DNA from 3 places in the Halalkalibacterium halodurans genome. Region 2 is predicted to be linked to each of the others. Evidence: riboswitches for the same ligand, from Rfam matches in the RefSeq annotation. Region 2 holds a riboswitch; each other region holds the start of a gene.
The links. Region 2 has a riboswitch for thiamine pyrophosphate ahead of thiT (energy-coupled thiamine transporter ThiT). Riboswitches for the same ligand answer to the same signal wherever they lie in the genome.
Positions count from the first base shown of each region.

Region 1: linked by a shared signal. The riboswitch ahead of thiE (thiamine phosphate synthase) and the one ahead of thiT (energy-coupled thiamine transporter ThiT) in region 2 are both predicted to bind thiamine pyrophosphate.
Region 3: linked by a shared signal. The riboswitch ahead of FED51_RS13545 (acetylornithine deacetylase) and the one ahead of thiT (energy-coupled thiamine transporter ThiT) in region 2 are both predicted to bind thiamine pyrophosphate.

Region 1 is NZ_CP040441.1:1,598,275-1,606,557, forward strand. Features, by position in the region: gene FED51_RS07835 (ROK family glucokinase) at 1-265, shown strand, start outside; gene aspA (aspartate ammonia-lyase) at 262-1,677, shown strand; gene FED51_RS07845 (NAD(P)/FAD-dependent oxidoreductase) at 2,177-3,229, shown strand; gene FED51_RS07850 (YqgU-like beta propeller domain-containing protein) at 3,560-4,669, shown strand; TPP riboswitch at 4,725-4,833, shown strand; gene thiE (thiamine phosphate synthase) at 4,921-5,556, shown strand; gene thiS (sulfur carrier protein ThiS) at 5,553-5,750, shown strand; gene FED51_RS07865 (thiazole synthase) at 5,756-6,535, shown strand; gene thiO (glycine oxidase ThiO) at 6,550-7,659, shown strand; gene thiD (bifunctional hydroxymethylpyrimidine kinase/phosphomethylpyrimidine kinase) at 7,677-8,283, shown strand, end outside.
Region 2 is NZ_CP040441.1:909,406-917,688, reverse strand. Features, by position in the region: gene FED51_RS04435 (DUF3052 family protein) at 1-145, opposite strand, end outside; gene FED51_RS04430 (GOLPH3/VPS74 family protein) at 200-904, opposite strand; gene FED51_RS04425 (S8 family serine peptidase) at 1,267-3,663, shown strand; gene thiT (energy-coupled thiamine transporter ThiT) at 3,692-4,252, opposite strand; TPP riboswitch at 4,317-4,416, opposite strand; partial or broken gene FED51_RS04415 (transposase) at 4,909-5,413, shown strand; gene FED51_RS04410 (PTS fructose transporter subunit IIABC) at 5,367-7,244, opposite strand; gene pfkB (1-phosphofructokinase) at 7,250-8,170, opposite strand; gene FED51_RS04400 (DeoR/GlpR family DNA-binding transcription regulator) at 8,167-8,283, opposite strand, start outside.
Region 3 is NZ_CP040441.1:2,795,596-2,803,878, forward strand. Features, by position in the region: gene gnd (phosphogluconate dehydrogenase (NAD(+)-dependent, decarboxylating)) at 1-762, opposite strand, end outside; gene FED51_RS13530 (MurR/RpiR family transcriptional regulator) at 943-1,797, shown strand; gene FED51_RS13535 (gluconokinase) at 1,815-3,317, shown strand; gene aceA (isocitrate lyase) at 3,402-4,685, opposite strand; TPP riboswitch at 4,889-4,995, shown strand; gene FED51_RS13545 (acetylornithine deacetylase) at 5,095-6,378, shown strand; gene tenA (thiaminase II) at 6,588-7,262, shown strand; gene FED51_RS13555 (ATP-binding cassette domain-containing protein) at 7,255-8,004, shown strand; gene FED51_RS13560 (ABC transporter permease) at 8,001-8,283, shown strand, end outside.

The DNA.
Region 1 (8,283 bases), 690 kb from region 2:
TGCCTATTATTTAGGCTTTGCCATTGCCAACTTAGCGAATGCTTTGAACCCGGAAAAAATCGTCATCGGTGGTGGGGTCTCTAAAGCGGGAGATACGCTGCTAAAGCCGATTAAGCAGCATTTTGAAGCCTATGCCCTACCTCGTGTGGCAGATGGAGCGGAGTTTCGCATTGCGACCCTCGGGAATGATGCCGGGGTCATTGGCGGCGGATGGTTAGTCAAGCAACAAGAGAACAGCATGGAAAAGGGGAACGAAACGGCATGACAGACTATCGTGTAGAGCGAGATTTAATTGGTGAAAAGAAAGTACCGAAAGAGGCATATTACGGAATTCAAACGATGAGAGCGAGGGAAAACTTCCCCATTACAGGGTATCCCCCTCATGAGGAATTGATTCGCGCCTTTGGCTTTGTCAAAAAGGCTGCTGCGATGGCGAATCGGGATGTAGGGGTGTTGCCAGCTAACATTGCCGATGCGATCATTACCGCAGCAGACGAAGTGATCGAAGGAACGTTCAACGATCAATTTATCGTTGATGCGATCCAAGGTGGTGCAGGTACTTCTTTTAATATGAATGCAAATGAAGTGATTGCCAATCGTGCGATTGAAATCCTTGGAGGAGAGAAGGGGGAATACCTCCGCGTGAGCCCAAATACTCACGTGAACATGGCGCAATCGACAAACGATGCTTTCCCGACAGCTATTCATATTGCCTGTCTTTATTTAGCCAAAGGATTAATTCAATCACTAGAAGACCTGATTGCAGCCATTAAGGAAAAGGAACAACAGTTTGACGATGTGTTAAAAATGGGGCGAACCCATTTACAGGATGCAGTTCCGATACGAATGGGACAAGAATTTGGCGCTTACCGCCGCGTCCTCACTCGTGATTTGGGACGAATCCGCAGCTCAATTGATCATATGCATGAAATTAATATGGGGGCGACAGCAGTAGGGACAGGACTTAACGCAAAGCCTGAATATATGGAAAAAGTGGTTGCCTATTTAAGTGACATTACTGAATTTCCGTTCCGCCATGCAGCAGATTTAGTGGACGCGACGCAAAATACGGATGCTTACACAGAATTATCGAGTGCGCTGAAAATTTTGGCGATCAATTTATCAAAAATGGCGAATGACATCCGCTTGATGAGCTCTGGGCCACGCACGGGGTTAAATGAAATCAACCTTCCACCGCGTCAACCAGGGTCGTCGATCATGCCAGGAAAGGTAAATCCAGTAATGGCTGAAGTGATCAACCAAATTTCGTTCCAAGTCATCGGCAATGACCATACGATTAGCTTAGCGTCAGAAGCTGGGCAACTTGAACTAAACGTTATGGAGCCGGTTCTCGTCTTTAACTTACTTCAATCGTTATCGATCCTGCAAAACGGGATGAAGGTGTTCCGTCAGCACGCGATTGAAGGAATGACGGCCAACGTAGAGCGCTGCAAAGAAATGGTGGAGAGCAGTGTTGGGATCATTACTGCGATCAACCCCCATGTAGGATATGAAACAGCCTCTCGAATCGCAAAGGAAGCGATCCAAACAGGGCGTCCAGTACGAGAAATTTGTCTAGAACGAGGGATTTTAACAGAAGAGGAACTAAACGAAATTTTGGATCCGAAAGAAATGACGAAGCCTGGTATTGCTGGGGCAAGGTTCATTTACGGATAAGAATTTAAAGGGAAACGATATGAACATACAATCGGGGGCTGTCCCAAAAGCACCTTAAAAAATAAAATCGGGAGAACCGTTTGATACGGTTCTCCCGATTTTTGTGTTGATTTGTGTTCTTTGGTTCCTTCGAGCGACAGGCGGAAACTCCTGCGGGAAAAGCAACAGCGAAAGATCGCCGAGAGTGGGGTTCTCGAGGAAGCTGGAGCTTGCCCGAGGAAAGCGTCCGCCAAGTCGTCATTTTGAACGAATAAGTAAAGAAGTTGCCTCAAAAGATAGACTTTTGAGACAGCTCCTCATTTTTTTATGGTGTTGTTATAAGATTCAGCACAGGCCGATGTCCACTTTTAAGATGTCCTCCTCGTCACCATTCGGTATTTTTGCGCAAATCTTATCTTTTGCGGCAGAAACGTTTTGAGTTGCTAGCCGTAAAAAAATCAGTTACAATTAATTGATAATGATAATCAATATCACCGTTTGTTAAAAGGGGCGAAAGAGGATGAACTGGGAAGAACTTTATGATGTTACAATTATCGGCGGCGGACCAGCAGGATTGTTCTCTGCGTTTTATAGCGGACTTAGAGAAATGAAAACGAAGGTTATCGAGTATCAACCGATGCTAGGTGGCAAAGTTCATGTTTATCCAGAAAAAATGATTTGGGATGTGGGTGGATTAACACCGATCCTAGGAGAAAAGTTAATTGAACAGCTTGTTACGCAAGCGTTAACGTTCAATCCAACCGTCGTTTTGAATGAGAAAGTCACATCGATTGCTCAAGAGGAGTCAGGATGGTTTGTGATAAGGACAGCTTCTGGACGAGCGCATTTAACAAAAACCGTGATAATTGCCGTGGGTGGTGGAATCTTAAAGCCGCAAAAAATCGAGCTAGAAGGGGCCGAACGATTTGAAGTGACGAATTTACACTATACGGTTAAGTCGTTGATGCGATTTAAAGATAAAACAGTCATCATTTCTGGAGGGGGTAATTCGGCCATCGACTGGGCGAACGAACTAGAGCCAATCGCAAAAAAAGTTTATTTAACTTATCGAAAAGAGGCGTTGAATGGTCATGAAGCACAGATTTCACAACTTCTAAGCAGTTCCGCTACTTGCCTTTTCCATACGACAATTACCAAGCTGATCGCCAGAGACAAGAAAGAAGTAATTGAACAGGTTGAGCTTACTGATCATCAAACGGGTGAAGTGACTAATTTAGCAGTTGATGAAGTGATTATTAACCATGGATATGAACGGGATAAGTCGTTGCTTGATCAAAGCGAAGTAACTCTTGATCGGATCGATGATTATTATATTGCCGGAACCCCAACAAGTGCTACATCTGTAGGGGGCATCTACGCAGCAGGGGATGTTCTAAATCATGAAGGAAAGCTACACTTAATCGCCGGAGCCTTTCAAGATGCAGCGAATGCAGTCAACCAAGCAAAGCAATGGATTGAGCCAGAAGCCCATCAGTCAGCAATGGTTTCATCACACAATCATGTGTTTAAAGAACGGAATCGGGAATTAATAAGACAAATGTTAAAAAATTAGTATCTCTAAGATCTGTGAACGTACGGGCGATCACAGGTCTTTTTGCGCTTTTAAGAAAGGTCAGCAGGGTAATAGAAAAACGATTGTTTCCCCGTTAAGGATTGGTAGCAAGCCAGTTTTGTAAGGAAGAAGGGTTTGAAAGCAAGTCGAATTTCTGAAAATGAATAATGGTTGGTTTGATCATCGAGTAACGGATATACTAAAAGCACGTTTCACTAACAGTTAAAAAATTGTAAAGAAAATGTTCAGAATCTGAAACTTTTTTGTCTGAAAAATCGTTATACTATTATCGAGACTATTATAAACCATACTAGTAGAAAGGAGATTAACGTGAAATACCGCGCGGTTCTCCTATCCGTATGTTTGCTTTTCATCGCTGGTTGCTTTCCTCAAGCAGACGAGCCCGAACGAGATACATTGCCAGAACAAGAAGAAGATCCGTTACCAACTGGGCAGGAACAGCCTTCCATAACGCCAATTGCCGGTACTGAAGCACAGTACATTGATATAGCTGAGTGGTATGATTCTGACAGTATTCTGTACATAACAGATGAAGGAGAGAATTCCCTTGTTTATATTTATAACCTGTTGACAGGAGAAAAAAAATCTTTGTTTTCATCTGACGACGCTGTGATTAAAGTTACCGCCAATAGCACGCACAGCCAATTTGCGATTCAAACGGTGACGCAAGCTGGTGATGCCCCTGTTTCGATCATTGATAGCCAAGGGGAACTGCTCATGAAGCTTGAAGACTTTGGCGAAGATTTTTCAATTTTTTGGAGTCCATATGAAGAAGATAAACTTATAGCGGTTGCCTATCTGCCAGACTGGGAGCAGGACCTTTATCTCATCGATACTAGCGACAAACAAGTAGAGATGCTTGACTTGGACCAATCATTCGTTCAATGGTTAGATGAGCGTACGATTGTTTATCTTGATTGGAATGGAGATAGCGAAGGATACTATGCTCCGCTTTACACCTTTGACCTTGAAACAGAAGAGGTTGTTTTGTTGCATGAGGAAGCGATTGCGACCCTTGGTTTTGGCGATCATGTAACGCTTATCATTGAGCGTCCAGAGCAAGGGGCAGAAGTGACGACCTATCAATTTTGGAACGGTTCCGAACAGCTTGCGGAGTGGAGTGTGCCAATTCTACGTACATATTCCGAGCAGTGGTGGATCCCGTTTTATGATTTTGATTTAAACAAACGGCTGTTTTATGCTTATAAACCTAATCGAACGGGAGATTATTTTGAATATGATGGAGGGTTTTCCTTTATCGCCTTTGATGTTGATCACGGTGAGGAAACCGTTCTATTTGAGTCAGATGAACACGTTCCGTTTCGTTTGTCGCCAACGGGGCAGAGGGCATTGTTTGGCCCGCGTTTAGAAACAGTGATGGATCTTCTGACTGGAGAGAGTAACTCCCTCATTGAGTAACCATCTTTGCAACGAGATCAGAATATGTCATAATAAAAAGAGAATGAATAATTGCACAGGAGACTAGGGGTGTCTGCTTAAGTGGACTGAGAAAAAGGTGTGTTCCTTTTACCCTCATACCTGATCTGGATCATGCCAGCGTAGGGAAGTCGACTGCACGTGACGATCATCATGGGTAGCCGGCATCCTTATGGATGGCTGGCTTTTTTTATTGTATATACAAAACAGAGAAAAGAGAGAGGAGAAGCAAAATGAGAGATTTTCGGCTATACGCGATAACGGGGGAAGAATTTCACCCCGGTCGCTCGTTACAAGCTGTAATGGAAGAAGCGATCCTTGGTGGGGTAGATATCATTCAGTTGCGCGATAAGAAAAGTCACAAACGGGAAGTGCTTGAAAAAGCGAGAGTCCTTCAAGCATTAGCCAAAAAATATGACATTCCGTTGATCATTAATGACCATATCGATGTAGCACTTGCCGTAGATGCAGACGGTATCCATCTCGGACAGGACGATTTGCCTCTTTCAGAAGCGCGCAAAATTATGGGCCGTGATAAAATAATCGGAATTTCTACTCATAAAATCGAAGAAGCACGGGAAGCCGAAAAGGGAGGCGCTGATTATATAGGGGTAGGTCCCATCTTTGAAACGAAGAGTAAAGAGGATGTAGTGGACCCTGTTACGACCGCTTATATTCAGCAAGTTGCTCATGAGATCTCGATTCCTTTTGTGGCGATTGGTGGGATCAAATTGCATAATGTGGAACAAGTGTTGGACGCTGGAGCTACACGCATTTGCATGATTAGTGAAATTGTCGGGGCAGAGGACGTAAAAGGGACATGTGAAGTATTTAGCACTATTCTAGAGCAGCGAGGGATTGGGTCATGAATGTAATTGTGAATGGTGAAGTTGCAACAATTAAAGCGAATACGTTAGCGGAACTCGTTAGCCATTATGAATTGGACGACCAGCTCGTAGTGACAGAGGTCGATGGGGAAATTATTGATCGGGAGCATTGGACTCATTTTGAACTAACGGAAGGACAACGGATTGAACTCGTTCACTTCGTTGGAGGAGGATGATGATGATGAAGGATCTACCACTTTCAATTAGCGGAAAGACGTTAACCTCCCGCTTCTTTTTAGGAACGGGCCGCTACCCGAATCCTTTCGTTCAAAATGAAGTGATTCGAGTGTCGGAAGCAGAGGTGCTGACATTTGCCATTCGTCGTGTAAACTTGCAGGCACCGGGAGAAGACGCAATTTTACAGCATCTAGAGGGAAAAACGTTTACGTACTTGCCGAATACTTCTGGAGCAAAAAATGCTGAAGAAGCGATTCGCATTGCTCGTCTGGCTAGGGCATCGGGTCTAAGTGATTGGATCAAGGTAGAAATTAGCGTAAACGAGCGAACCCTTTTACCAGACCCTGTAGAAACGTTACGGGCGACCGAAACGTTAGCGAATGAAGGCTTTACAGTTTTACCATATACATCAGATGATCCTGTGCTTTGCAAACGGCTTGAAGAAGCAGGAGCTGCAGCGGTTATGCCAGGAGGTGCTCCGATTGGAACTGGACTCGGCATTTTAAATCCGTACAACCTTGGTTTAATTGTGGAGGAAGCCAACGTTCCAATCATTGTTGATGCGGGTCTCGGTTCCGCACAAGATGTCGTTCAAGCGATGGAGCTTGGCGCCGATGGCGTGCTCATGAACACACCTGTCGCCAAGGCAAAAGATCCTGTGAAAATGGCGCTGGCGATGAAGCATGCGATCGAAGCAGGGCGACTTTCTTATTTAGCGGGGCGGATTCCTAAAAAACGGTACGCCACAGCGAGCAGCGGACTTGAGACATTCATTTCAAAATGAAGGTGTGGTTCTAGGTGAAGGAGCATGTGATTGTATTAGGCGGTGGCGTAATCGGTCTAGCGGTTGCCTTTGAACTGAAAGTGCGAGGGCATCAAGTCACCGTGCTTGAGCAAGGCTTATGCGGGGGACAAGCGTCTGGAGCTGCAGCGGGTATGCTCGCCCCATTTTCTGAAATTGGTGAAGACCCTAATGACTTTTTTCATTTGGCTCACGAAAGCTTAAAGATGTATCCCGATTGGCAGCAAGCGGTGAAGGAGATATCTGGCAAGTCTTTTGAATATGTTCAATCAGGTAGCCTTCATTGTGTTTATCATGAAGCTGATTTTCTTGAACTTGAATCAAGACAGCATTGGCAAGGAACGTTCGGGGTTGAGTCTGAGATCTTAAGTCAGCAACAAATTCGTGCGCTTGAACCGAATATTTCAGATGAGATTATCGGCGCCATCTATTATCCTGAAGAAAGTCATTTGTTTGCTCCTGATTACGTCAAAGCGTTAGAAATCGGCTGCCGTAAGCTAGGAGTGACCATTGAAGACGAGGTAGGACATATTTCGATAGAGGCGTGGATGGAACACCAAGTTCTCCGAGGGCCTTCAGGAAAGCAATGGGCAGGAGATCGTCTGATTGTTTGTGCAGGGGCGTGGGCTTCTGAGCACGAGGAAACTTTTTCTCTGCGTGTTCCTGTATATCCCATTCGTGGGCAAATTTGCGCCTATGAAGTTCCCGCTGGCGATGTTCGTCATATTGTGTACACAAGTCAAGGCTATATCGTACCTAAAGGAAATGGAACGGTCGTTAACGGCGCCTCAGAAGACATCGCTGGCTATAATACAACGGTAACAGAACAAGGGATTAAACGACTGACGAATTGGAATGGTCATATCTTTCCGTTTTTAAACGAGCTTACCCCTTTTCATACGTGGGCTGGGCTGCGACCTGCCACACAGGACGGGTATCCTATGATCGGTGAGACGAAAAAAGCACCACATGTTGTTTTTGCAACAGGTCATTATCGTAACGGGATCTTATTAAGCCCGATTACAGCTAAAGTCGTGGCGGATGTTGTGGAGGGAAAAAAGACAGAAGTCCCACTTACAATGTTTGACCCGATGCGTTTTTCTTAAGAAGGAGGAACAGGAAGATGGACAATCTAGCAAAAGCATTGACGATTGCTGGCTCTGACAGTGGTGGCGGAGCGGGGATTCAAGCAGATATCAAAACGTTTCAAGAGTTAGATACGTTTGGAATGAGCGTCATTACAGCTCTTACAGCTCAAAATACATTAGGCGTCCATGGTGTCTATCCGCAAACATTAGATGCCATTGAAGCACAGCTTGATGCGGTTCTTTCAGATATTGGGGCCGATGCTGTGAAAACAGGAATGCTGTTTTCAGCAGACATTATTACGCTTGTCGCGCAGAAGCTAACAGCCTATCGCGTCAATCATATCGTCGTTGATCCAGTGATGATTGCCAAAGGCGGAGCAGCACTCTTACTCGATGAGGCGGTAGAAGCCCTCGTGAAGAAGCTTTTGCCGATTGCGACTGTGATCATCCCAAACTTGCCAGAAGCCGCGAAAATTCTCGGCATAGAATCGATTGATTCCCGAACGGAGATGGAACAAGCGGTCAAAGAGCTACACGCTCTTGGCCCACGCTATGTTGTCTTAAAAGGTGGACATTTGTCAGGAGATGAAGCAACCGATCTATTGTATGATGGAGAAACGATCCATGTCTTCTCTTCTTCTC
Region 2 (8,283 bases):
GCGGATAAGCTTCTTCTTTCGCCTCTTTATGAACTTCTTGTGGAAAAGCTTGGATGACATCTTCATATTCTTTCGGTGCATTGAGAATCAAAACCGGTTGCTCTGTATCTTTCAACTGCAATTTTTTAATAACAGGATGAGTCAAATGATTGGCCTCCTTATGTTTGATCTATCGTTAGTCTCTCCCATGATTAAATGCTTAATTAGACGAGCTACTACTTGACGTGACGACCGCTGCTGATGTAATGGCTAATACAACGCTAGCATTGATGGCATCGACCATTTCTTTTACGGCTTTGGAGACTGGTACGTCTTTTGTCAAATGCTTTACTTGTTTTTTCACGACACGTGCTTCCTGTCGATCAAATACTTGTCGTAACAGATCACACGCATTTACGAGTGAAAGGAGGACAAGAGTCCGTTCTTGGGCCAGCTCTTTGTTTTCTTCGATTTCAGTTGGCTGCAATACGAGGACTCTCAGCTTTTCCTTCACTTGTTCTTCCATTTCTCCGTCAACCGCTGGGTACGTTCGCGTTTCAAATAAGCCGAGAATTTTTCGCTTTTCTTCCTTTAAAATCCCTTGCTCAATCAAGAGCGTTAATACATCTTGCCGCAACGTTTTTAAGTCGCGTTTTAATCTTTGTACCCAATACTTCGCATTCCGTTTACGAGGCGTTTTGTTTATGATGTGTAGTGCCTTATCGAAAATCGGTTGGCCGACCGGCTTTGGATCAACAACGACAATGTTTTTCCCTTGAAGCTCTACTTTCCCTAACAGCATAAGATCGGCAAGCACCGCACCTGCTAAACCGTATGGAAGCGCCGTACTCGCCTGATAGTGGACTTTACCTGTTTCATCATTTAATCCGATCAGTAATAATTTTTCAGCTAACGTTAGCATCATTTATTCCACCTTTATTCCGTTTAACAAACTATACGTTTTTCATCGTGAAACGGTTGCGAAAACCTGTTGGCACAACAGGTTGATTCTTTAGGACTACAACTTAAGACTTTGTTATTCGACAAATACTGAAAAGCGATACTCAATTCCTTTCAGTAATTTCTTTTTTATCTCCACGATTTTCCCATTCTTTTCGACTTTTTTCTCACATTTCCTTTTAATAATTAATTATTTTTATATAAAAAAAGTAGTTTTTTCTCATTTTTTCTACAATTAAAGGAGTTCTGCAAACATTTCTAGAATCGAAACAAAATGGCGAGCGAATGCTTGCACACTATCTTCCTATAAAGGAGTGACTTTTATTGATGATGCGAACGTTTCGAACTTTTGTTAGCTTCACCCTTATTTTACTTCTAACGCTAACAAGCTACATACCAGTGAGTCAAGCGAATGGCGAATCGCCATCTCTTGCGCCGATGGTCGGGGAGATTGATACTTCTTCCTCTGCATTAGAGACCGTCATAGTCGAAATTGAAGATCCATCGATTATTGAAGCCAAACACCAAGGACAAAAACAGTCAAAAAACGAGCTAAAACAAGCCCGTCAATCGGTAATTGAGCAAATCCAAGACTTGGTCCCGTCAAGCACGGTTACTCATGAGTATGACTTTCTATTTTCCGGATTTGCCCTTGAGCTCCCAGCTCATCAAATTCCTTCTATTTTAGGGGTTGATGGCGTTCATGCTGTCTATCCAAATATAGAATATGAGGTAGAGACTGACTTTGACGAAATTGTCATTGAAAAGGATGCCTACAGCCCTGAGATGTTAGACAGCGCTCCCTTCATCGGCGCCAATGATGCGTGGGAAGCTGGTTATACAGGTGAAGGCATTACCGTAGCCATTCTTGATACAGGTGTTGATTACACACATCCTGATTTAGTCCACGCTTTTGGTGATTACAAAGGTTGGGATTTTATCGACAACAACGATGATCCACAAGAAACATCACCAGGTGATCCGCGTGGTGCAGAAACGACACATGGCACACACGTTGCTGGAACTGTAGCCGCCAACGGTCTGATCAAAGGGGTTGCCCCTGATGCAAACCTACTAGCATATCGTGTGCTAGGACCGGGTGGGCGTGGATCAACCGCTGGGGTAATCGCCGGAATTGAGCGTGCTGTTCAAGATGGCGCAGATATTATGAATCTATCATTAGGAAATACATTAAATGATCCTGACTTCGCGACAAGCATTGCCCTCGATTGGGCGATGGCCGAAGGAGTTGTAGCGGTTACGTCGAACGGAAATAGTGGTCCGAACAACTGGACAGTAGGGTCTCCTGGTACGTCCCGCGACGCCATTTCTGTCGGTGCCACTCGCTTGCCTTATAATAAGTACAAAGCGAGTGTGTTTACATCAGATGGAATCGATTATCCGAGTGCGGATATTATGGGCTTCCCGTCAGATGAGGAACTACTTGAACTCGATGGCGAGGCGTATGAATATGCTTTTGCAGGCCTAGGCAAACCGGGTGATTTTGAAGGTGTGGACGTTGAAGGAAAAATTGCCTTAATCGTTCGCGGAGAAATACCATTTGTCGAAAAAGCAGAAAATGCAAAAGCAGCGGGCGCAGTGGGCGCGATTATTTATAACAACGTTGCAGGAGTTCAGCCAACTGTTCCTGGACTGGCGATCCCAACGATTATGCTATCAAATGAAGACGGATTAAAGATGAGAAACGAGCTTGAAAATGGTCAGAATACCGTGACGTTCTCCATCGAGTTTGATAAACTCGTCGGCGAAACTGTTGCCGATTTCTCCTCACGTGGACCTGTGATGCATACGTGGATGATTAAGCCTGACGTTTCTGCACCAGGGGTTGCGATTGTGAGTACGATTCCAACGCACCAGCCTGATGATCCGTACGGTTACGGCTCACGTCAAGGGACGAGCATGGCCTCTCCTCACGTAGCAGGTGCAGCAGCGCTTCTCCTTGAAGCTCACCCAAACTGGGGTGTTGACCACGTGAAAGCAGCACTTATGAATACAGCTGAAAACCTTGTAGACGAAAACGGCAACCGTTACCCGCACAACACACAGGGGGCCGGAAGCATCCGTATCGTTGATGCAATTGAAGCTGAAACCCTTGTCACACCTGGTAGCCATTCGTTTGGTACGTTCACGAAAGAACGCGGAAAACAAGTGGAACGGCAGCATTTCACGATTCATAACTTATCGAACAAACGAAAAACGTATCAATTCGACGTTCAATTCGCTGGAAACCCAGACGGGATTAAAGTGAAAACGAGTAAAAACCTTCGCGTACAACCAGGAAAAACACAGAAGATTAACTTTAATGTACAAGTCGACGCGCGGAAATTAGATCCTGGTTATTACGAAGGTACGATCATCGTATCTGATGGATCGCAAACAGTAGAGGTGCCAACGATCCTCTTTGTATCAGAGCCAGATTATCCTCGGGTTACAACGTTTGATTTAGACATTGATGAAAATGGTGTATTGTTTGGAAGCGCCTATTTGCCAAACGGTGCAGAGGAGTTTGGTCTTTGGATTTACACGCGCGATACGCTAGAGTACGTCACATCGGCTGCTGTCGTGCAGAACATCGGCAAAGGCTATCATGACGTCACATGGGATACGACGGAGCTTGCTCCCGGCCGCTATTATGTGTTTGCCTATGCGGAACGACTCGGGAAAACCGACTTTGTCCTAGGGGATGAAATCGTAGTAAAATAACCTGTAACGAAGAAAAAGAGCTTGGGCTTTACACCCCGAGCTCTTTTTTCGGTTGAAACATTTGTGAATATTTTTTCCCAAAAAGGGCAAGAACGATGATGCTGATTAACGCCTCAGGCAGCACGTATGAGATGTTGTACACAAATGAATAGAGGGCTACAGGCGTTCCTTCTGGAGCATACTCCCCAAACCAAACGATGCCTGACGTAAAATGACATAAAAACCGGAGAAATGAGGCAAATAACACACCGCCGATCATCGCCGCATAAAAACGTTTCCCTTCAAATGAACCTTTTACGGCAAAAAGGCTAGCCAAGCCGATCGTTAAAAATGGTAGCGGATAGTCGAGGACAAGTTGAACAGGATGGACGACGTAGCCGCCAATTAATTTGAGCAAGCCGACAATCAATCCCGTCACAATCCCCGCTTTCCAGCCACGCCGGAAGGCCATAACAACGATCGGCAGCATCACGAGTGAAATCGACCCACCATACGCCCAAAAGACGCCAATTTTTACGAAGCTGAGCACGAACGCTAAACCACTCATGATAGCGATCTCGATTAAAATAAGTAACCTTGATGAAGCCATGAAAAAACATCTCCTTCCTACCCACAAGGAGATGCCGCATTGACTGATTATCGTAAACTAGTTTTCACGAAATGCGCCACTTCCCTTCGCTAGTATGAACTAGATCAGGTTCCAAGAGTTGAGGATTCGCCTCTCTCAGTCTTTCGACACCCCTAGTGGTTATACATGTTTTATTTTCTCATTTATCCTAGCATAAGTTGAGTCGGAATGGTATTGTTTTTTCTTTCCTTGTCGACGTCTCCAACCATTTGAAATGAAAAGGAGCTGCATCAAAAGTCTATCTTTTGATGCAGCTTTTCTGATTTGTTCTAAATCGCGACTTGGCGGACGCTTTCCGCGGGCAACGCTCCAGCTTCCTCGAGAACCCCACTCTCGGCGATCTTCCGCTGTTGCTTTTCCCGCAGGAGTCGCCGCCTGTCGCTCGTTCGACCCCATTTAACGCGCGAAAGAACATACAAAAAAAGTCGACCGATTGTTTAAAATGAAGGTACCACTACCAAAATTCAAACGAAAGAAGGCGATTTTTTGTGTAGCCAAGCGGCTACTTATTAGCCGTATACCATGAATCCACTCGTGCTTCCTATGGATTTTTCCGATCTCAGTCCAGAGAACCATGTGGCACGTGTGGTGAATGTCATGTATCGAACAGTACCCAAAATCAGCGGAAAGTCTCTTTTAAACGATACACCAAGTGGATCGATCCGTAAGGTTATACATGGGATTTTAGATGATATGAGTGTGAATCATGTGAAGAATGCCGTTCAAGCTGGAGTGTACCAAGGCCCAGGGAAATCGACAGGTCACTACAACCCAGTGTACGAGGAACTGAAAGCGAAGAAGGCAGAACGCTCCACCAAAAAAAAGATGTGGAGAGGGGATTTGGTCATGTCAAACAAAACTCTCCGCTTCCGAAGGCTGCATCTTCGCGGTAAAGAAAACGTGCACATCGAGCTCAGGCTTGTGGCCCTTACTGCACAACATAAAGAAACGAGCGACGGTGGATCTTCGCTCGAATAATCAACGAAAACACATCAACACAAAAATCGGGAGAACCGCATCAAATGGTTCTCCCGATTTTATGTTTTAAGGTGCTTTTGGGACAGCAGCTTTTTACTTAAAGCTTCGCGTCTTTTTTCCAGAATCCGAGTAAGAGCGCGGTAACGATTGAACCAGCGATAATGGCTACAAGATAGAGAAGTGGATTGTTGACGATGTTACCAATAAAAATGACGAAGGCTCCGCCGTGTGGCGCTGATAAAGTTACATTAAAGAGAGCGGTCAAGCCTCCAGCGAACGCCGAACCGACGATGATGGACGGGATGACACGTCCTGGGTCAGCGGCTGCAAATGGAATCGCCCCTTCAGTAATGAACGATGCACCGAGAATGTAGTTTGTTTTCCCTGCTTCACGCTCTTGTTTCGTGAATTTCTTCTTGAATAATGTTGTCGCAAGGGCAATCCCTAACGGTGGCACCATTCCACCTGCCATAACAGCTGCATGTGGACCGAAGTTTCCGGCGTCAATCATCGCAATTCCAAACGTGAAGGCCGCTTTGTTGATTGGTCCACCCATATCAACTGCCATCATACCACCTATGATAATTCCGAGAATCACCATGTTAGCTGTTCCCATTGAGCCGAGCCAATCTTGAAGACCAGTGTTAAAGGCAGCTAGAGGCCCAACAATGACAAGCATGATCATACCAGTAATAAAAATATTAAAGACCGGGTAGAACAAGATCGTTTTAATTCCATCAAGTGTTTGCGGAAGGTTAGCCAATACTTTTTTCACACCGAGAGCAACATAACCTGCTAAGAAACCGGCAATCAACCCACCTAAGAATCCAGCTTCACCTGTTGACGCAATCAATCCACCGATCATACCTGCGGCAAATCCAGGACGATCCGCAATACTCATGGCGATGAAAGCCGCAAGAACTGGAATCATAAGACCGAACGCATTTCCGCCACCGATCGTCATTAACATTTCCGCAAATGGATGGTAGGATGGATCACTCGGATCAAATGCTTTGATCCCGAACATAAAGGAAATCGCAATTAAAATACCACCACCAACAACGAACGGAAGCATGTTGGAAACACCGTTCATTAAGTGTTTGTAAAACCCGAGCTTCGGACGTCCTCCACCTGCAGAACCGTCTTCTCCACTTGCTTGAGCTCCGCCTTCATAGACAGGCGCTTTCCCTGCTAACGCTTGGTCAATTAATTCTTTTGGCCTACGAATACCGTCGGTGACAGGAACTTGGATCACAGGCTTACCGTGGAAGCGATCCATCTCCACCTTCGTATCCGCCGCAACGATAATCGCTTTTGCTGCGCTAATTTCCTCATCTGTGAGACGATTCTTTACACCACCTGAGCCGTTTGTTTCTACTTTGATCGATACCCCTAGCTCCTGTGCTTTTGATTTTAAGTTGTCGGCTGCCATATACGTATGGGCAATACCAGTCGGGCAGCCTGTAACCGCTAATAGCTCATAGCCTTCCTGTTTCTCCTCAGCCTCTCCAGCTGTTTCTGCTTCTTTTTTATCAATTGCTGCTAAAATCTCGTCCTCTGATTGCGCTTTCATTAAGGTGCTACGGAAGGATTCATCCATCAAGAAAGTCGATAGTCTTGATAGGGTTTCAAGGTGCTCGTTGTTCGCCCCTTCGCTCGCGGCAATCATGAAGAACAAGTGACTTGGCTGTCCGTCTAATGATTCATAATCAATCCCTGCATCTGAGCGTCCAAACGCAATCGCCGGCTGTTTCACCGCTGCCGTCTTGGCATGAGGGATCGCAATCCCTTCCCCGACACCTGTTGTGCTTTGTGATTCACGCTCAAGAATCGCTCGTTTGAATGCTTGTGCATCGTTGAGCCGTCCCGCTTTATCAAGCGTACGGACGAGCTCATCAATGACGGCTTCTTTAGAGGCAGCTCGTAAATTGAGTACCATTGTGTCTTTTTTTAGAAGCTCTGAAATTTTTAACATCGTAATCACCCTTCCTTTTTTATCGTTCGTTGAAGTTGCTGTTGCAGCCGTTCGACTTCCTCTCTTGTACAAAACCCATCGGAGAATGCTGTCGCACTACCAGCAGCAACTGCGAATGGCACTGCATCTTCAAGGGACTTTCCCTCTTGTAATGCTGCCAAAAATCCCGCCACGACCGAATCACCGGCCCCGACCGAATTTCGCACCTCCCCAGACGGAACGTTCACATGAAACATCCCTTCCGCTGAGGCAAACAATGCCCCATCCCCTGCAAATGACACGAGAATGGATTCGATGCCTTCACCGATGAGTCGCTGAACATGGGGGATGGCATCCTCAATCGAAGCAATTGGCTTTGAAACGAGTTCTGAAAGCTCATGATGATTGGGCTTTATGAACGAAGGCTTTGCTGCCAATACTTCGTGTAATGCCTCTCCACTCGTATCCACAGCCACAAAAGCGCCTCGCTCTTTGGCAATTTGTGTCATCGAGCGGTAAATTGTCTGTGGCATCGCTTGTGGGACACTACCAGCAAGAACGAGCACATCCCCTTTTTCTAATTCTGTTAGCTGCTCAAGCAAAGCTTGAACATGTTCTTTCTTAATCAGGGGAGCGGTGCCATTTAATTCTGTTTCCTGCTTACCCTTGATCTTGACGTTAATTCTTGTATCGCCTTCCACCTCAATAAAGGAGAGACCAATCTCTTCTTTTTCGAGGGCGTTTCTTACATAAGCTCCTGTAAACCCACCTAAAAATCCAATTGCCTTTGTCTCATGTCCGAGACGCTTCAATACGCGGGAGACATTGATGCCTTTACCACCAGGCTGTTTCCTATCACGCTCTGAACGGTTGACGACTCCTTGCTCAAAGTTTTCCACTTGGACGATGTAATCAATTGAGGGGTTTAACGTCACTGTATAAATCATAGCGTCACCACCTTCACTGCTGTCTGAGTTTCGTATGCTTGAATGACTTGCTGCTCCACATGGCTGCTCGTCACAATCGTAGCAGCATGAATCGGCGCAACGGTTGAAAATGT
Region 3 (8,283 bases), 1.9 Mb from region 2:
ATCTAGCGCGGTTTCCACCGTCCATTTTCCCTCACCGGACGAATGCATCACACCGCGAATCTTTTCTAAGTTCGCATCCTTTGAAAAGGCTGATTCGGTTAGTTCCATCAGCCATGATCGGATGACCGAACCGTTGTTCCACACTTTTGCTACCGCTTCGTAATCATAGTCAAACGGGCTGTTTTCTAACAGGTCAAACCCTTCTGCAATCGCTTGCATCATGCCGTACTCTATGCCGTTATGAATCATCTTTAAAAAATGTCCACTACCGACAGGGCCTGTATATAAATATCCATCTTCTACTGCGATTTCTTTTAATAGGGGGGCTAAAGATTCAACAACCTCTTTCGTTCCTCCCACCATTAAACAAGCACCTTCACGTGCCCCGTCAATGCCACCGCTTGTTCCTGCATCCACAAAATGAAGCCCCTTCGCCTCATATTGCTTTGCACGGCGTAACGTATCCTTATAATTCGCATTCCCGCCATCAATCACAACATCCCCTTCGTCCAAAAGAGAGCTTAGCTGTGAAACGACATTTTCTGTTATATCCCCGGCTGGAACCATGACCCAAATCTTGCGTGGTGCTGATAGTTTGCTTACGAGCTCTTCTAGCGAATCAGCTTCTTTTGCACCAGCTAAGCCAATTTCTTTTACCGCTTCACGATTCACATCATAAGCGACAAGCTGATGTTCGTGATCAAGGATATTGAGGCCCAAATTGTACCCCATTCGTCCTAAACCGATTAATCCAATCTCCATGCAGACACTCCTCACTCCACAAAGTATGAAAAATTATTTCCTTGTCTCCACATTATATGATAAAAAATTTCTTTTTCAATAGTTTTTTGTGAAAAAATATTTTTTTATTCGCTTTTTTCTTTTATACTATAAGTAAACGGCAGTTGATCTAATCAATGGAAAGAGAGTGTGGTGACGCCTATGTCAAACGAGCAACAGCATTGCCTTCCAAGAATTCGAGCTTCCTATAGTAGCTTTAGTGAAAAAGAAAAGCAAGTGGCCGATTATATATTAGCCAACCCTAACAAGATGATCCATTCCACAATCAATCAAGTGGCTGAGGATTTAGGCGTTGCAGAAGCAACCGTATTTCGCTTTTGTAAGCGCTTAGGTTTCCAAGGTTATCAGGCGATGAAAATTGCGTTAGCCTCTGAAATCGTCACGCCCATCCAAGACATCCATGAAACCATACAAGAAGATGACGATGAAAAAACGGTGGCCGATAAAGTGTTTAAATCGAACATTCGAACGCTTGAAGATACGATGCAAGTGCTGGATGTGGAGTCTTTCAAGCGTGCCGTCGACTACCTTCTCCATGCAAGACGAATTGAATTTTACGGTAATGGTGGATCAGGGGTGATTGCGTTAGATGCCCACCATAAATTTTTGCGGACAGGCATCCCTTCAGCCGCCTATCATGATTCACACTTTCAAGTCATGTCCGCCTCACAATTAACGAAGCAAGATGTGGCTGTTTTCATTTCTCATTCAGGGACGAATCGCGACTTGCTCCAAGCGTTAGAAGTAGCGAAAAGTCATCAGGTGAAAACGATTGGGATCACCACGTATGGAAAAACACCATTAAGCAAAGAAGTGGATATCGCCCTTTATACTGTTTCCCAGGAGACTGAATACCGTTCTGAAGCATTGGCATCTCGCCTGGCACAATTAAGCATCATTGATGCCCTCTATGTCAATGTAAGCATCAGGCGAAAGGATGAAATGAAAAACTCTTTGCATAACATGCGAAAAGCGATTTCACTGAAAAGAATGTAGAAAAAAGGGGTACAACTATGAATGATCGATATGTAATCGGATTAGATATTGGTACAACAAGTACAAAAGCTGTACTGTTTCACTATGATGGTGCTGTGATCGGAGAACTGGAGGTCGAATACCCTATTCTCCGACCTCAGGCAGACTGGGCTGAACAAGATCCAGACGAAATTGTCAACGCTAGTAAACAGGCAATCCGCGTACTCATGGAACGGACATCCGTCTCCCCTAGTGCCGTAACTGCTGTCGGTATTTCGTCGGCAATGCATTCCATCATTTGTTTAAATGAAGACAAACAACCGCTCTCCAACGCCATCATCTGGGCGGATACAAGGAGCAGCGAGCAAGCAGCACAATTAAGATTGTCACTCAGTTCTCAATTCATGAAACGAACGGGAACCCCCTTTCATCCGATGACACCTTTTTGCAAATTAACATGGATGAAACAGAAGAAATACCCGCCTTTTATAGAGGCTTCCTCCTTCGCCTCCATTAAAGAATATTTGTGCCTTTTATGGTTTGACGAGCATGTAGTCGATTATGCAACAGCCTCTTCCTATGGGATGTTCGACATCGACGCATGCGTGTGGGACGTGGAGGCTTTACAGCTTTTACAGCTTTCCTCTGAACAGTTCGGTAAGCCTGTTCCACCAACGTACACCCTTTATGGTATGAGTGCTGCACTTGCAGATGAACTTGGCCTTCTTCCTTCCACTCCTTTTGTTGTGGGAGCCACTGACGGTCCACTTGCTAACTTAGGAGTTGGCGCTACTGGGGAAGGGGATACCGTGATTACGATTGGAACGAGCGGCGCCATTCGTCAACTGTCCTACCGTCCAATGGTCGACGAGCATCAACGCACGTTCTGTTATCGTGTCGATGACCATCTTTTTGTTTCAGGCGGGGCGACAAACAATGGCGGTATCGTATTACATTGGCTACAGAAGCTATTTGCGATAAATGGGCTTGAGAAAAATGCTAGTTTCACACCGAGCTATGATTCGCTGCTTCGGCTTGCCGAACAATCACCAGCTGGGGCGAATGGCGTTCTGTTTCTACCATACTTAAATGGAGAACGTGCCCCTATTTGGGACGGAGCGGCCCGGGCAAGTTTTGTCGGATTAGGAATGTCACATCATCAACCAGACATGATTCGCGCTGCATTAGAGGGGACGATCTTTAGTCTCTATCATGTCGGGCAAACGCTGAAAGAAATGAGCGGTAGACCGACCCGCTTGTTTGCCAATGGTGGTTTTTCACGTTCAAGGTTTTGGCTTCAAATAGCGGCCGACATGTTTAATCAAGAACTACTGTTGCCAAAAAGCCACCAAAGCGCAGCATGGGGAGCGGCGTGGTATAGCTTATATGCTTTAGGAGAAGTTCCTTCCCTAGCAGCCATTAAAAATAGTGTCCCGATGACCAATTCCATTCTTCCTGTAACTGAACATTCTCTCGTCTATGAAAAAAATTTCACGTTTTACGAAAAATTAGCCACCTCTCTTCCGATGCTTCGGAAATAACGAGCTTTTTGTTTTATATCAAACTATCAATAATAATCTTGTATTATAACAGCCACTACAAAAAAATGTAGTGGCTGATTTCCCTTATTTTTGAAATTGCGCTTCCTCGGTCGAACCAGTAAGTGCAGTCGTTGATGATGTTCCCCCTGTGATTGTTTGTGCCACTTGATCAAAATAACCGGTTCCCACTTCACGTTGATGTCTCGTTGCAGTATAACCTTTTACTTCACTGGCAAATTCGGCTTGCTGAAGTTCAGAATAAGCGCCCATCCCCCGTTGTTTATAGCCATATGCAAGCTCAAACATGCTATGGTTCAGTGCATGAAAGCCTGCAAGCGTGACAAATTGGAACTTATACCCCATCTTACCGAGCTCTTGTTGAAATGTTTCGATTGTCGCCCGATCTAGATTTGCCTCCCAGTTAAATGAAGGCGAACAATTGTAGGCAAGTAGTTTTCCAGGGAATTTCTCATGAATCGCGTCGGCAAATTGCTTCGCTTCCTCTAACGAAGGCTTTGATGTTTCACACCAAATGAGGTCCGCATATGGAGCGTACGCTAAGCCTCTAGCAATCGCTTGCTCAATACCTGCATTCGTCCGATAAAACCCTTCCGGCGTTCGTTCTCCCGTAATAAAACGTTGGTCTGCTGGATCAATATCACTCGTAATTAAATCAGCTGCATCTGCATCGGTCCGGGCGACCAAAATCGTCGGCACTCCCATAACATCTGCTGCTAGTCTTGCTGATACTAAATTGCGGATTGCCGTCTGCGTCGGGATGAGAACTTTTCCGCCTAAATGACCACACTTCTTTTCGGAAGCGAGTTGATCCTCAAAGTGAACCCCAGAAGCTCCTGCTTCAATCATCGCTTTCATGAGCTCAAAGACGTTTAATTGACCACCAAAGCCAGCTTCCGCATCAGCTACGATTGGCGCGAAATAATCCACTTCTCCTTCCCCTTCAAGGTGTTGAATTTGATCAGCTCGCTGAAGTGCTTGATTGATCCGCTTTACGACACTTGGAACGCTATTGGCAGGATATAAGCTTTGGTCTGGATACATATGTCCTGCTAGATTGGCGTCTGCTGCTACTTGCCATCCACTTAAATAAACCGCTTTCAAACCCGCCTTTACTTGTTGGATCGCCTGTCCCCCAGTCATCGCACCGAGGGCATTCACGTAATCCTCTTCGTGGAGTAGCTTCCATAGTTTTTCCGCCCCAGTCTTTGCAAGGGTATACTCGATTTTAAGCGAGCCTCGTAGTTTGACTACCTCCTCTCCGCTATATGGACGCTCCACTCCTTGCCACCGCACGTCATTGCTCCAAGACATCTCTAATTTTTCCGCTGTTTCTTGCCATCCACTCATCATACTCTCCCCTTTTTTCATTTTTCGTCAGGATTACCTGACAACAACTGTAATAATACAGTATTTGATTTATGACTTTATAATATAACAGATTGATTGCGATGACAACCACTTTTTTCTAACATTTTTGAACTTTCTTTCGACACAATGAAAAATGATTGTCAAATCTGCTCGAATTATGCTAACCTAAATGTAACTTCATAGGAATCCACTAGGGGTGCAAACCGCTGAGAGAGATGTTTTTTAGCATCTTAACCCTCATTCACCTGATCTAGGTAATACTAGCGAAGGGAAGTGGCCATCGTCATTACTGTTCATTTATGGAACTGATTGAAATTGAACGATGATTACAAGCCACTTCTTTTTTAGACAGTGGCTTTTTATTTTGTCCGTTCAATGAATCTAGGAGGTGTTTAAGCTGTCGGTTATCGAAGAGTTACTAGCTCATGTCGACAAAAACAAGGAGGAGCTACTTGCCCTCGTTCAAACGCTTGTCGCCTATCCAACCCCAAGCCCTCCAGCAAGAAATACGGCTGACGCCCAACAGTATATCCGTACGTATTGTGAGAAGCTTGGCTGTAATGTAGACATGTGGGACGTTTATCCAAACGATCCTAACGTTGTAGCAATCTTAAAAGGTACATATAGCGAATCATATCGAAGCCTGATTTTAAACGGTCATATCGACGTGGCCGCCGTCGATGAATCGGAAGAGTGGAAAACACCGCCGTTTGAAGCAACCGTTAACCAAGGAGTGATTCGTGGTCGTGGAGTGGCAGATATGAAAGGTGGTCTTGCCGCTTGTTTATTTGCGATGAAAACGCTACATGCGTTCAATATTCAGCTTCCAGGAGACCTGATCTTTCAATCTGTCGTCGGTGAAGAGGTTGGCGAGGCGGGGACAAAAAGTTGTTGTGAAAGAGGGTACACAGCTGATCTTGCCATCGTCAGCGATACGAGCCATTGCGAAATTCAAGGCCAAGGTGGTGTGATCACAGGCTGGATTACGGTTAAAAGTCCTGTTACCTTTCACGACGGAACAAGACGGAATTTGATCCATGCTGGTGGAGGAGAATTTGGCGCGAGCGCCATTGAAAAAATGATGAAGCTCATTCAAGGCCTACAAGAGCTTGAGCGTCATTGGGCCGTTACCAAATCGAGCCCAGGTTTTCCGCCAGGGATGAACACCATTAACCCTGCCTTTATCGAAGGCGGCCGTCACCCTGCGTTTATCGCCGATGAATGCAAACTATGGATTACTATCCACTACTACCCGCATGAATCCTATGAAGAGATCGTCCGTGAAGTCGAAGAGCATCTTTTGCACGTAGCCAAAGCAGATCCTTGGATGAGGGAGCACCCGCCATCCTTCTCATGGGGCGGTACTTCCATGATAGAAGACAAAGGAGAGATTTTCCCTGCCTTTCAAATTGATGAACAAAGTGACGCTGTGCAACTACTAAAAAAAATTCATTACCATTTAACAGGTGAAGAGGTAAAAACGAGCATGTCACAGACCGTAACCGACGGAGGATGGTTGGCTGAAGCGGGCATTCCGACCTTGCTCTTTGGGCCTGGGAAACTTGAAGATGCCCATAGTGTCAATGAAGAGCTAGAAATTGCTGAACTAGTTCAATATACGAAAACATTGCTGACGTTCATCTATGAATGGTGCCATCTTAGAAAAGCGTAGGGACTGGACCTAAAGATCGGAGAGAGGAAGTACGAGAATGCCCCCTCGGGAAGGTACCCGCTTTTGGCGCTTGGTGCGAGTCTCTGGTGATCCTTTCTTTACTTATGAGAAAAACTAGCTTACGCCAAGTCTTAATGACTGAAGCGCTCGTATTGCTTAATCTTTAATCACTTTCATACTTATAGTGAAAATAATAAGGAGGTATTCGTATGTCTTTTGCAGCCAGTTTGTATGAAAAAGCTCAGCCTATTTGGAAGGCTGGTTACAACCATCCATTTGTTCAAGGGATTGGTGACGGCACACTAGAGAAGTCGAAATTTCAATTTTTCATGAAGCAAGACTATTTGTATTTGATCGATTACGCGCGCCTTTTCGCCCTTGGGACATTGAAAGGAAACGACCTACAAACAATGTCAACGTTCTCCAAGCTTCTCCACGCAACGTTAAATGTTGAAATGGATTTGCACCGAGCGTATGCAAAACGACTCGGCATTTCGGCAGAGGAACTGGAGGCAACTGAACCAGCCGCGACAACCCTCGCTTATACGAGCTACATGCTTAATGTAGCACAGCGCGGCTCGTTGCTTGACTTAATCGCTGCGGTTCTTCCATGCACATGGAGCTATTACGAAATTGGGGTCAAACTCAAAGGCATCCCTGGTGCTTCTGATCATCCTTTTTATGGCGAATGGATCAAGCTTTATGCTTCTGATGAATTCAAAGAGCTCGCCGATTGGTTAATTCAAATGCTAGATGAGGAGGCAAAAGGGCTATCTTCAAAAGAAAAAGCCAAGCTAGAGACGATCTTCCTAACGACAAGTCGATTGGAAAACGAGTTTTGGGACATGGCGTACAACGAACGTATGTGGAACTACAATGGTTAAAGAGCTGTTAACGTTCGAGGAGGTTTCCTTTGCCTACTCTTCCTCCTCACCTGTCATTGAGCGACTGTCGTTTACTGTGTTTGAAAATGAGATCGTTGCGATTTTAGCAAAAAGCGGTTCAGGGAAAAGCACACTGTTTCGCTTGATCACCGGATTAGAATCACCCGATCAAGGGACGATTGTTTGTCATGCTCAAGGAAAGATCGGTTACATGCCACAGCAAGACTTACTGTTGCCTTGGCTCACGATTTTAGAAAATGTGTCCCTTCCCCTTGAAATTCAAGGAAAAGACAAAAAAGAAGCCAAAATAATTGCAGCTTCTTTTTTCAACCGGTTCGGTTTAGTAGGGACCGAATCTCTTTATCCTGATGCCCTATCTGGAGGAATGCGACAACGGGCGGCTTTTTTACGTGCGACATTAACAAGCGAAACACTCCTACTACTAGATGAACCGTTTGCCTCATTGGATAGTTTGACAAAAACGTCGATGCACCGCTGGTTAGTATCGATGTGGGAAAAGGAAAAACGAACGCTTTTGCTCGTCACCCACGATATTGAAGAGGCCCTCCTGCTATCTGACCGTCTGTTCATTTTTACGAATCAGCCTCTTCATGGCTTTACTGAAGTTCAAGTGCCGCCGGACTTAAGGCGTAAAATGGAAACCACAGAAGAGATGGAGCAACACCGGTCCTCATTAAAAAAAGACATTCGTGCCTTATTGATAGAGGAGTCGTTGCGATGAAAAGATCCTATCAAGCACTCGAACCTACTCTTTTCTTTCTAATGCTCATGGTGATATGGGAGATTAGCGCTCGTATGATCGGTCAACCGTACCTTCTCCCCTCACCGATCCAAATCGTCATGCGTACGATTGATCTTTCGGAATCGTTGTTCTTTACCCATCTACCTGCTACCTTGGCGATCATCTCAATCGGATTGGCCCTGTCAATCGTACTCGGAATCCTCCTTTCCTTGCTTATGTTTTGGAACGAACGGGTCGAACGAGCGGTCTATCCGTTGC